One region of the Streptomyces sp. NPDC046308 genome, then DNA from elsewhere that is predicted to be linked to it. Evidence: riboswitches for the same ligand, from Rfam matches in the RefSeq annotation. Region 1 holds a riboswitch; the other holds the start of a gene.
The links. A riboswitch is a leader RNA that binds a small molecule or an ion and turns the genes downstream of it on or off. The one in region 1 is predicted to bind S-adenosylmethionine.
Positions count from the first base shown of each region.

Region 2: another riboswitch for S-adenosylmethionine. It lies ahead of ACZ6JT_RS08245 (aminotransferase class V-fold PLP-dependent enzyme); the one in region 1 lies ahead of thrC (threonine synthase).

Region 1 is NZ_JBVJFB010000006.1:422,637-428,236, reverse strand. It holds gene otsB (trehalose-phosphatase) at 1-190, shown strand, start outside; gene ACZ6JT_RS25395 (alpha,alpha-trehalose-phosphate synthase (UDP-forming)) at 430-1,893, opposite strand; gene ACZ6JT_RS25390 (glucosyl-3-phosphoglycerate synthase) at 1,943-2,920, opposite strand; SAM riboswitch class I at 3,106-3,259, shown strand; gene thrC (threonine synthase) at 3,277-4,551, shown strand; gene ACZ6JT_RS25380 (MoaD/ThiS family protein) at 4,640-4,918, shown strand; gene ACZ6JT_RS25375 (cold-shock protein) at 5,333-5,539, shown strand.
Region 2 is NZ_JBVJFB010000002.1:172,663-178,262, forward strand. It holds gene ACZ6JT_RS08235 (rhomboid family intramembrane serine protease) at 1-342, shown strand, start outside; gene ACZ6JT_RS08240 (Lrp/AsnC family transcriptional regulator) at 339-620, shown strand; gene ACZ6JT_RS08245 (aminotransferase class V-fold PLP-dependent enzyme) at 1,229-2,614, opposite strand; SAM riboswitch class IV at 2,872-2,988, opposite strand; gene trpD (anthranilate phosphoribosyltransferase) at 3,078-4,142, opposite strand; gene qcrB (cytochrome bc1 complex cytochrome b subunit) at 4,307-5,600, opposite strand, start outside.

The sequences.
Region 1 (5,600 bases):
CGACGACCTGGGTGACCTGGCGGCGTACTCGGCCGTCGAGAAGCGCCGCGCCGACGGCCTCCCGGGCCTGCTCGTCTGCAGCGGCTCGGCCGAGGTCCCCGAGCTCGCGGCCCGAGCCGACGTGGTCCTCGCCGGACCGGGCGAGGTCGTGGCCTTCCTCGCCGCCCTGGCCAAGGCCGCCGCAGCCTGACCAGGCCGTAGGCCCCCGCGGCGCCGTTGCCGGGGGCCGGCCCCCGGACCCCCGCGCCTCAAACGCCGGCGGGGCTGGATGTGGCCGGCGTCAGCCTGTGACTCCTGCCCGGAGGGTGCGGGGCGGAGCCCCAGCAGCGGCGCGGGGGCCGAACCGCTTGCTTCCGGGTGCGGCGCCGTTGCCGGGGGCCGGCCCCCGGACCCCCGCGCCTCAAACGCCGGCGGGGCTGGATTGGCGGGTCAGGACTGGAGGTCGGCCAGTTGGGCGGCGAACCAGGCGGCCGGGGGGAGGGCGGTGGCGGCGGCGGCCAGGCGCTTCGTGCGCTCCGCACGCTCGGCGTCCGGCATGGACAGCGCCGCGTGCAACGCCTCCGCCGTCGCCGACACGTCGTACGGGTTCACCGTCAACGCGTCCGCCCGCAGCTCGTCGTACGCCCCCGCCCCGGTGGACAGCACCAGCGCGCACCCCGCCTCCGACACCACCGGGATCTCCTTCGCGACCAGGTTCATCCCGTCCCGTACCGGGTTCACGAGCGCCACGTCCGCCATCCGGTACACCGCCAGCGACCGCGCGAAGTCGTCCTGCACCGACACCAGCACCGGCTGCCAGTCCGCCGTGCCGAACTCCTCGTTGATCTCCGCCGCCAGCTCCCGCACCGACTGCGTGTACGCCCGGTACACCGCCAGGTCCTGCCGGGACGGGTACGCCGAGGCCAGGTGGATGACCCGGCCCCGCCACTCGGGGTGGACCGTCAGCAGCTCCCGGTACGCGAGCAGCCCCCGCAGGACGTTCTTCGACAGCTCGGTCCGGTCCACCCGGGCGATCGTCTTCAGGCCGCCGACCTCCGCCCGCAGCCGCGCCAGCTTCTCGTCGACCTCGGGCCGGTGCGCCAGCGCGCGCAGTTCGTCCGCGTCCACCCCGAGGGGGTATGCGGTCACCTCGGTGAACTGCCGCTTCCCGTAGCCGCGCCCGTCCGGGGCCGTCCGGCGGTGCCACACCCCGCGCTCCGGGGTCCCGGACGGGAAGGACCCGGCCGCGATGCCGCGCGCGTCCTCGATGGTCCCGCCGCTGATGAAGTTGGCCGCCCACTCCGCCGTGTGGAAGCCCAGCCGGTCCGCCCCGAGCATCCCCCACACCAGCTGGCTGCGGATGTCGTCCGGGAGCATGCCCATGGTCTCCGGCGAGGCCCACGGCGTGTGCGTGAAGTGCCCGATGCGCAGGTCCGGCCGCAGCGCCCGCAACTGCCCCGGGACCAGCGCCAGGTGGTAGTCCTGCACCAGGACGCGGGCCCCTTCCGCCGCCTCCTGGGCGAGGGCGCGGGCGAAGGCGTCGTTGTACTCGACGTACGCCTGCCACCGCCGCCGGAACTCCGCGTCGAAGACCGGCTCGCGCGGGACGTCGTACAGGTGGTGGTGCGTGAACCACAGCACGGAGTTGGCGATGCCGTTGTAGGCGTCGTCGTACACCGTGGGATCGATGTCCAGCATCCGGACGCCCGGCTCGGACACCCCCCGCCGGACCGCCTCCCGGTCCGCCTCCGACAGCGCCGCGCAGATCCACAGCGCCCCCGGTTGCTCCGCGAGGGCCGCGGACAGTCCGGAGACGAGTCCGCCCCCGCCGCGCCGGGCGCTGAGACCGCCTTCGGCGTCGATCGCGTACGAGAGGGGGCCGCGGTTCGCGGCTACGAGTACCTGAGAAGCCATGCCGCGAACCTAGCCCGGCCCGGACTCGCTCAAACTTTCCAGGCCGACGTCACGCCACGCGGCGCAGCGCGTACTCCCTGATGCCGAGCATCGGCGGCCGCTCCTCGGTGTCCACCGCGTACGTCCGCGGCACGAACCCCTGCGGCCCCCGCTCGAACTGGGTCAGCTCCGGCCGTACCAGGGGGTACCCCCAGCGGTAGCCGGGGGAGTGCCCGCGGGAGAGCCGCAGCAGGGCGGTGCGGTAGATCGCGGCGGCCATCCGGCCCAGTGCCTGCCCGTCCTGGTGGCGGTGGACGCGTACGCCGACGTCCACCTGGGCGAGCGCGTCCAGGCCGACCGTGTGCAGCGCGTCGACCAGCAGACCCAGCTCGACGCCGTACCCGACGGGGAACGGCAGCCGCTCCAGCAGGGAGCGGCGTACGGCGTACTCGCCGCCCAGCGGCTGGACGAAGCCGGCCAGCTGCGGCCAGTGCAGGTTGAGGAGGGGGCGGGCCACCAGTTCCGTGACCCGGCCGCCCTGGCCGGGGGCGTCACCGAGCGGGCGGTCGTACATGGCCTTGACGAACTGCACGTCCGGTTCGGTCAGCAGCGGTCCCACGATCCCCGAGACGAAGGCGGCGGAGAAGTCCCGCAGGTCGGCGTCGACGAAGCAGACGACGTCCCCGCTGGTGGCCAGCAGCGAACGCCACAGCACCTCGCCCTTGCCGGGCAGCGCCGGGATCCTCGGCAGGATCTCGTCGCGGTGCACCACCCGGGCGCCGGCCTTCGCCGCGACCTCCGCCGTACGGTCGGTGGAGCCCGAGTCGACCACGACCAGCTCGTCCACCAGGGGGAACGGCAGTCCCTCGATCAGCTCGCGCCGGATGACCTCGACGATCGCGCCGACCGTCGCCTCCTCGTCCAGCGCGGGCAGCACCACGCTGACCGTGGTCCCGGCCGCCCGTTTCCGGTCGAGCAGCTGGTCGAGCGGTCGGTCGGCGGCTGACCAGGAGCGGTCTGCCAGCCAGCGCTCCACCTCTTCCAGCACCCTCAGCACTCCCTGCGTGTCGGCGTTATCGGCCGATTTGAGATCCATCTCGCGGTTCGGACGGCTGTCTCAACCGCCCGGCCCTTCGGTTACAGTCTTGAACAACGCGAAGGACCACCGCATGCCGGGGGTCCCCGCGTACAAACGCACCGGCGCGCCACAGAGCGCGTGTGCCGGTGCCATACCGCTCATCCAGAGGGGCAGAGGGACACGGCCCGTTGAAGCCCCGGCAACCCTCCAGTCGGTTCTCGCGATCGCTCAGCGACGTCAGCGAGGTCCCCGGCTAGGGAAGGTGCCAATTCCGTCTCATGGCGAAGTGCGCCATGGGGAAGATGAGGAGAAAGGGCCTCGCCATCATGGCTGCACAGACTGTCGCCACCTCTGTCGATCTCGGACCTGCCAACGGTCTTTCCTGTCGCGAGTGCGGTACCCGCTTCGAGCTCGGCCCCATCTTCGCGTGCGCCGAGTGCTTCGGACCTCTGGAAGTCGCCTACGACCTCCCGACCGGGGACCCCGAGGCGCTGCGCGCCGCGATCGAGGCCGGCCCCACCAACATCTGGCGTTACGCGCCGCTGCTGCCCGTCCCCGCGAACGTGGCCTCCAAGCCGAGCCTGAACCCGGGCTTCACCAAGCTCGTGGACGCGGCGAACCTGGCCAAGGAGCTCGGGGTCACCGGCAAGCTGTACGTCAAGGACGACTCCGGCAACCCGACGCACTCCTTCAAGGACCGCGTCGTGGCCATCGCCGTCGAGGCCGCCCGCGCCTTCGGCTTCACCACCCTGTCCTGCTCCTCCACCGGCAACCTGGCCGGCGCCGTCGGCGCCGCGGCCGCCCGGGCCGGCTTCCGCTCCTGCGTGTTCATCCCGCACGACCTGGAGCAGGGCAAGGTCGTCATGGCCGGTGTGTACGGCGGCGACCTGGTCGGCATCGAGGGCAACTACGACGACGTCAACCGCTTCTGCTCCGAGCTCATCGGCGACCCGCTGGGCGAGGGCTGGGGCTTCGTCAACGTCAACCTGCGCCCCTACTACGGAGAGGGCTCCAAGACCCTCGCCTACGAGATCTGCGAACAGCTCGGCTGGCAGCTGCCCGACCAGCTCGTGATCCCGATCGCGTCCGGCTCGCAGCTGACGAAGATCGACAAGGGTCTGCAGGAGCTGATCAAGCTCGGCCTCGTCGAGGACAAGCCGTACAAGATCTTCGGCGCCCAGGCCGAGGGCTGCTCCCCGGTGTCGACCGCCTTCAAGGCCGGTCACGACGTGGTCCGCCCGCAGAAGCCGAACACCATCGCCAAGTCCCTCGCGATCGGCAACCCGGCGGACGGCCCGTACGTCCTGGACATCGCGCGGCGCACCGGCGGCTTCGTCGAGGACGTGAACGACGAGCAGGTCGTCGAGGCGATCAGGATCCTCGCGCAGACCGAGGGCATCTTCGCCGAGACCGCGGGCGGCGTGACCGTCGGCGTGACGAAGAAGCTCATCGAGAACGGGCAGCTCGACCCGACGCTGACCACCGTCGTCCTCAACACCGGCGACGGCCTCAAGACCCTGGAGGCGGTGGCCGCGGAGAGCGGGCAGACCGCCACCATCCGCCCGAGCCTGGACGCGTTCCGCGCCGCCGGCCTGGCCTAGCGGGTGTCCGGCGGGTCGGGGCCGGGTCCCCGCCCCGACCCGCCGGACACCCCTCCCCCTCCTGCTCTACCGGAAAGGCAGTAGCGCCATGAGCGTCAACGTCCGCATCCCCACCATCCTGCGCACCTACACCGGCGGTCAGGCCGAGGTGCCCGCCGAGGGCGCGACCCTCGCCGAGGTCATCCAGTCCCTGGAGGCGAGCCACCCGGGCATCGCCGCGCGCGTCCTGGACGACCAGGGCAAGCTGCGCCGTTTCGTGAACGTCTACGTCAACGACGACGACGTGCGCTTCGAGGGCGGGCTGGAGGCGAAGACGCCGGACGGCGCCGGCGTCTCGATCATTCCGGCCGTCGCGGGCGGCTGCTGATCCTCAGGGTTCCTTTGTCACCCGGCAGGTGACACGCGCAAACCGAAATTACCCCCTCCGCTAAAAGCGGAGGGGGTAATTCTGCTTGATTGGGCGCGGTAGAGTTGGGGAAGTCCCCTCCGCCGGACTTGCCCGCCGCATATGAACGGGTCGCGTGAGGGTCGACATCGGGTCAATGTGCAAGCGCGGTATGGGGCTTTGGCGAGATATGTCAGGCCCGAGTTGCCCGGGAGTATGGCAAATTTTCACTCTATTTCAATGTTTCCCCGTGTCCAGAATTCTCGTCGGATTGACCTGTTGCAGACAGCACTCGCGCAGATACATTCAGCCTCGGTCGACGCGTTCCGACGCAAGTTCTGACCCGGGAACGCGAAGTGCGTTCCCGCGCAAGGGCCAGTAATAGGGGAGTTAGGCATGGCTCAGGGCACCGTCAAGTGGTTCAACGCGGAGAAGGGCTACGGCTTCATCGCGGTCGACGGTGGTGCGGATGTGTTCGTCCACTACAGCGCCATCCAGATGGACGGGTACCGCACCCTTGAAGAGGGTCAGCGGGTCGAGTTCGAGATCTCGCAGGGCCAGAAGGGTCCTCAGGCGGACATGGTCAAGCTCGCGCTCGGCTAGTCCTGGAGCGATCGACCACCGACGCACAGCGTTCAACGAAGACCTGCACGACCTTACGAGG
Region 2 (5,600 bases), on a different contig from region 1:
GCGGCGGCCAACGCCGGGTCCGCGCAGACCCTGGTGGGGGCGTCCGGAGCCATCTCGGCGGTGCTGGGCGCCTTCCTCTACCTGCTCCCGCGGGCGCGGGTGACGAGCCTGTTCCCCTTCCTGTTCTTCCTGCCGCTGCGGTTCCCGGCGTGGCTCGTGCTGCTGTTCTGGTTCGCCCTCCAAGGGGTCGCCGCGCAGCGGGCGGACAGCGGCCCCGGGGTCGCCTACCTGGCCCATCTGGTGGGCTTCTCGGTCGGCTTCCTCTACGCGTGGGCCCGTTATCGGGGTGCGACTAGAGTGAGGCGACCAGCGACGGCCACCGAGGGAGACAGCCAGCCGTGATCACCGCGATCGTGCTCATCAAGACCAGCGTGGACCGCATCCCCGAGATCGCCGAGTCGATCGCCGCGCTGGACAGCGTCAGCGAGGTCTACTCCGTCACGGGGACGTACGACCTGATCGCGCTGGTCCGCGTGGCCCGCCACGAGAACCTGGCGGACATCATCCCGGGCCGCATCAGCAAGATCCCGGGCGTCGAGGCGACGGACACCCACGTCGCGTTCCGCACGTACTCGCAGCACGACCTGGAGGCGGCGTTCGCGATCGGCCTCGACGCTTAGCGCTGTGCCGTGCGGGTATCGGGCCGCCGAGTAGCCCCGGCCTCGACGCCTGCGGCGGGCTGGGCGGGTATCGGGCGCCGCGTAGCCCCGGCTTCGCGACGCCTCAAACGCCGGCGGGGCTGGGTTTGGTGCCCCCGAGCAGTGGCGTGAGCCGTCGGGCCGACCGCGGGGTCCCTCCGGGACGACTCCTCGTCGTCGCGCCTGCGGGCCCATCACGGCCGTGAGGGCGGTTGCGCGCTCCTCCTGCGGGGACGCCCCTGCGCGCCCCCGCTCCCCCGCGCCGGCCGTGGGGTGGGGACACGGTGGAGTGTCCCCGCAGGAGGAGCGCGCAACCGCCCTCACCCGTCGCAGCGATCCCCGCAGGCGCGACGACGAGGAGACATTCCGCCGGGGCACCACCCCACCCTGCCGCGCCGACCGCAGGTCACCCCGCCGGGGCACCACCCCAGACCTGCCGAGCGGACCGCAGGTCACCCCGCCGGGGCACCGCCCCAGACCTGCCGAGCCGACCGCAGGTCACCCCGCCGGGGCACCGCCCCAGACCTGCCGAGCCGACCGCAGGTGACACCGCCGGGGCACCGCCCCAGACCTGCCGAGCGGACCGCAGGTCACACCGCCGGGACGCAGCGGCCTTCCTCCGTGCGGTACTGCCACTTGGCTCCGGAGGTGACCAGTTCCTTCACCGCGCCGACGAAGCGCTCGACGTGCTCGTCGGGGGTGCCCGCGCCGAAGCTGACGCGGATCGCGTTCAGGGAGCTCTCCCCCGCGGCGGCCTCCGGGGCTCCGCATTCGCCCTGCGCCTGCGGCTCGCTGCCGAGCAGGGTGCGGACCAGTGGGTGGGCGCAGAACAGGCCGTCGCGGACGCCGATCCCGTACTCCGCTGACAGCGCGGCGGCGAAGTGGGAGCTGTTCCAGCCGTCCACGACGAAGGAGATGACGCCGACGCGCGGGGCGTCGTCGCCGAAGAGGGACAGGACGCGGACCGCCGGGACCTCGGCGAGGCCGTCGCGGACCTTCGCGATGAGGTGCTGCTCGCGGGCGACCAGGTCGTCGAAGCCGGCCTCGGTCAGGGCCCGGCAGGCGGAGGCGATGGAGTAGACGCCGATGACGTTCGGGGAGCCGGCCTCGTGGCGGGCGGCCGTGGTGTGCCACTCGACGTCCACGCCGCCGTCCTCGCGCCGGGCCACCTTGCGGGAGGCGCCGCCGCCCGCCAGGTACGGCTCGGCCTGCTGGAGCCAGTCCGCGCGGCCGGCGAGCACGCCCGAGCCGAAGGGCGCGTAGAGCTTGTGTCCGGAGAAGGCGACCCAGTCCACGTCCAGGTCCCGGACCGAGACGGGGTGGTGCGGGGCCAGCTGGGCGGCGTCCAGGACGATCCGTGCGCCGTGGGCGTGCGCGGCGGCGGCGAGTTCCTTCACCGGCCACAGTTCACCGGTGACGTTGGACGCCCCGGTGACGCAGACCAGGGCCGGCCCATAGGGCTCCCGGTCGGCGAGGGCCCGCTCCAGGGTGGCGACGGCCTCGTCCGGGGTGCGGGGGGCGTTGAGGTAGGTGACCTGCGCGTTCGTCCAGGGCAGCAGCGAGGCGTGGTGCTCGGTCTCGAAGACGAAGACCTGGCAGTCGGCGGGGAGCACGGCGGCGAGGAGGTTCAGCGAGTCGGTGGTGGACCGGGTGAAGACCACCTGGTCGCCGGGGCGGCAGTCGAGGAACTCGGCGACCGTGACGCGGCTCTGCTCGAAGAGGTCGGTGGAGAGCTGCGAGAGGTACCCGGCGCCGCGGTGCACGCTGCCGTAGTACGGGGCGTAGGCGGCCACGTCGTCCCAGACCCGCTGGAGCGCCGGGGCACTGGCGGCGTAGTCCAGGGCCGCGTAGGTGACCTCGCCGCCGGTGACGAGCGGGACGGTGACGTCCCGGCCGAGCACCGGCAGCGGCTCGGCACAGGCGGGGCCCTCGGCGGTGGCGACGGGGGTGGCGACGGCGTTCAGGAATGCGGACATGGCGGTATCTCCCGGCAGGCAGGGCTGAATGGCTTCGGAGTGCCCGTACGCGGGTACGGCCGTGCGGCCGTCCTGGGGTCCCACGGACGGAGTCCGGAGGCGGTACGGGAGAGCCCTCGGGCCGGACCGGAACGGTCGGCGGGGGTACACGGAAGTGACCCTGATCCGAGGGGTGAAGTAGGGGCGGAGTCGCCCTATCGCATTCGCTTGCTCACGGAAAACGCTCCTCGAGAAGACCAGGACCCCTGGTTTCGAGGGATCCGCGCTTGCCGTAGGCCTTGCTGCCTACGACCTGGTCATCACCCGGGGCACCCCGCCACGGAAGGAGGGTTGCCGGACAGCAAGCCGGGGCCTGAACGCTGTCACTCGTGACCTGGTCAGCATCCTGCCACAAGATCCCCCGCGCGCAAGACCCCGGTCCGCATGGTGGACCGGGGCCTTGGCTCGATTCGGCCGGTGGTGGTCAGGCGTTGCTCGCCGCCACCCAGCGCTCCAGCGCCGCGCGCGCCGCGCCCGAGTCGATGGACTCCGCCGCGCGCACCAGCCCGGCGGCGAGCTGCTCCTCCAGCGTGCCCGTACCGGGGTCCAGGGCGACCAGGGCGGCCGCCGAGTTCAGCAGTACGGCCTCGCGGACCGGGCCGGTCTCCCCGGCCAGCAGGCGGCGGGCCACGTCCGCGTTGTACGAGGGGTCGCCGCCGGCCAGTGCCGAGACCTCGACCAGGCCGATGCCGATGTCGCGCGGGTCGAAGGACTGCTCCGAGACCTTGCCGTCGCGGACCCACCAGATGCGCGAAGTGGCCGTCGTGGTCAGTTCGTCCAGGCCGTCGTCCCCGCGGAAGACCAGCGCGGACGAGCCCCGCTCGGCGAGGACGCCCGCGATGATCGGGGCCATCCGGGGGTCGGCCACGCCGGTCGCCTGGGAGCGCACCCGGGCCGGGTTGGTCAGCGGGCCCAGCGCGTTGAAGAACGTCCGGATACCCAGCTCCTTGCGGGCCGCGGCCACATGGCGCAGCGCCGGGTGGAACTTCACCGCGAAGCAGAAGGTGATGCCGGCCTCCTCGGCGACCTCCACGACCCGTTCCCGGCTCAGGTTGAGGTTCACCCCGAGCTTTTCCAGGACGTCCGAAGAGCCGCTCGCGGAGGAGGCGGCCCGGTTCCCGTGCTTGACGACCTTGGCACCGGTTCCGGCCACCACGACCGCCGACATCGTCGAGATGTTCACCGTCTTGGCCCCGTCGCCGCCCGTGCCGACGATGTCCACCGTCCGGCCCGGGACCTCGATCAGGTTGGCGTGCTCGTACATCGCCCGTACGAGGCCGTTGATCTCCGCGACCGTCTCCCCCTTCGCCCGCAGCGCGACGGTGAAGCCGGCGATCTGGGCGTCGGTGGCCTCCCCCCGCATGATCCGGTCCATGGCCCAGGCGGTGTCGTCGGCGCGCAGGTCCTGGCCGGTCAGCAGGGCCTCGAGGACGCCCGGCCAGCCACGGGCCGCCACGCTGTCGCCGCCTGCCGGGGTCACAACGTTCATGGTCCGCTCCTGCTGGTCGTCAAGGTGTCCACGTCGAATGGGAGGGCTCCAGCCTATCCAGCCCCGGAGACGGCAAAGAGCCCCGTCCGGACACTGGACGGGGCTCTCACCGTGGCGACACCGGAACTGACCGAAATCAGTCCCTCATACGGTCGTGCAGGGGATCAGTGGTGGCCGTGGCCGGCCTGGATCTCCTTGTACTCCTCCACCGTGGGCTTCGGAATCTGGTTGTTCTCGGCGTAGAAGCCCTTGCTGAGCTTCGCGCGGAGCTTCTCCGTGGTCTTCACCTTGCGCTCGACACCGTTCTCGTCGACCGTCGGGCCGATCTCGATCGGCTTGTACTGCTCGTGCGCGGTCAGCTTGTGCAGCTGGCCGGCCGGGAGCGGCTCGTGGACCTCGACGAACTCACCGTGCGGCAGACGCTTGATGATGCCGGTCTCGCGACCGTGCAGCACCTTGTCGTGGTCCCGGCGCTGGAGGCCGAGGCAGATCCGCTTGGTGACGATGAAGGCGAGGACCGGGACGACGAAGAAGCCGATCCGGACGAACCAGGTGATCGAGTTGATCGACAGGTGGAAGTACTGGGCGAACATGTCGTTGCCACCGCCGATGAGGAGCACGATGTACTCCGCGATCCAGGCGACACCGAAGGCCGTACGGGTCGGGACGTTGCGCGGGCGGTCCAGGATGTGGTGCTCGCGCTTGTCGCCGGTGACCCAGGACTCGATGAACGGCCAGACGGCGATCGCACCCAGCACCAGCGGGAAGAGCAGCAGCGGGATGAACACGCCCAGGACGAGCGTGTGGCCCCACAGGTTGATCTCCCAGCCGGGCATGGCACGGATCAGGCCTTCCGGCATGCCCATGTACCAGTCGGGCTGCGCACCGGTGGACACGTGGTCCGGGCGGTACGGGCCGAGCGCCCAGATCGGGTTGATCGAGGCGATGGCCGCGACGGCCGCGATGACACCGAAGACCAGGAAGAAGAAGCCTCCGGCCTTGGCCATGTAGACCGGCAGCAGCGGCATGCCGACGACGTTGTTGTTCGTCTTGCCGGGACCCGCGAACTGGGTGTGCTTGTGGTAGAAGACCAGGATCAGGTGGGCCACGAGCAGGCCCATCATGATGCCGGGCAGCAGCAGGATGTGCACCGAGTAGAACCGCGCGACGAAGTCGCCGCCCGGGAACTCCCCGCCGAACAGGAACATAGACAGGTACGTGCCGACGACCGGGACGGACAGGATGGCGCCCTGCATGAAGCGGACACCGGTACCCGAGAGCAGGTCGTCCGGCAGCGAGTAACCGGTGAAGCCGGTGAACATGCCGAGGACCAGCAGCAGGAAGCCGAAGATCCAGTTGACCTCACGCGGCTTGCGGAACGCGCCGGTGAAGAAGACGCGCATCATGTGCACGACCATGGCCGCGACGAAGATCAGCGCCGCCCAGTGGTGGATCTGA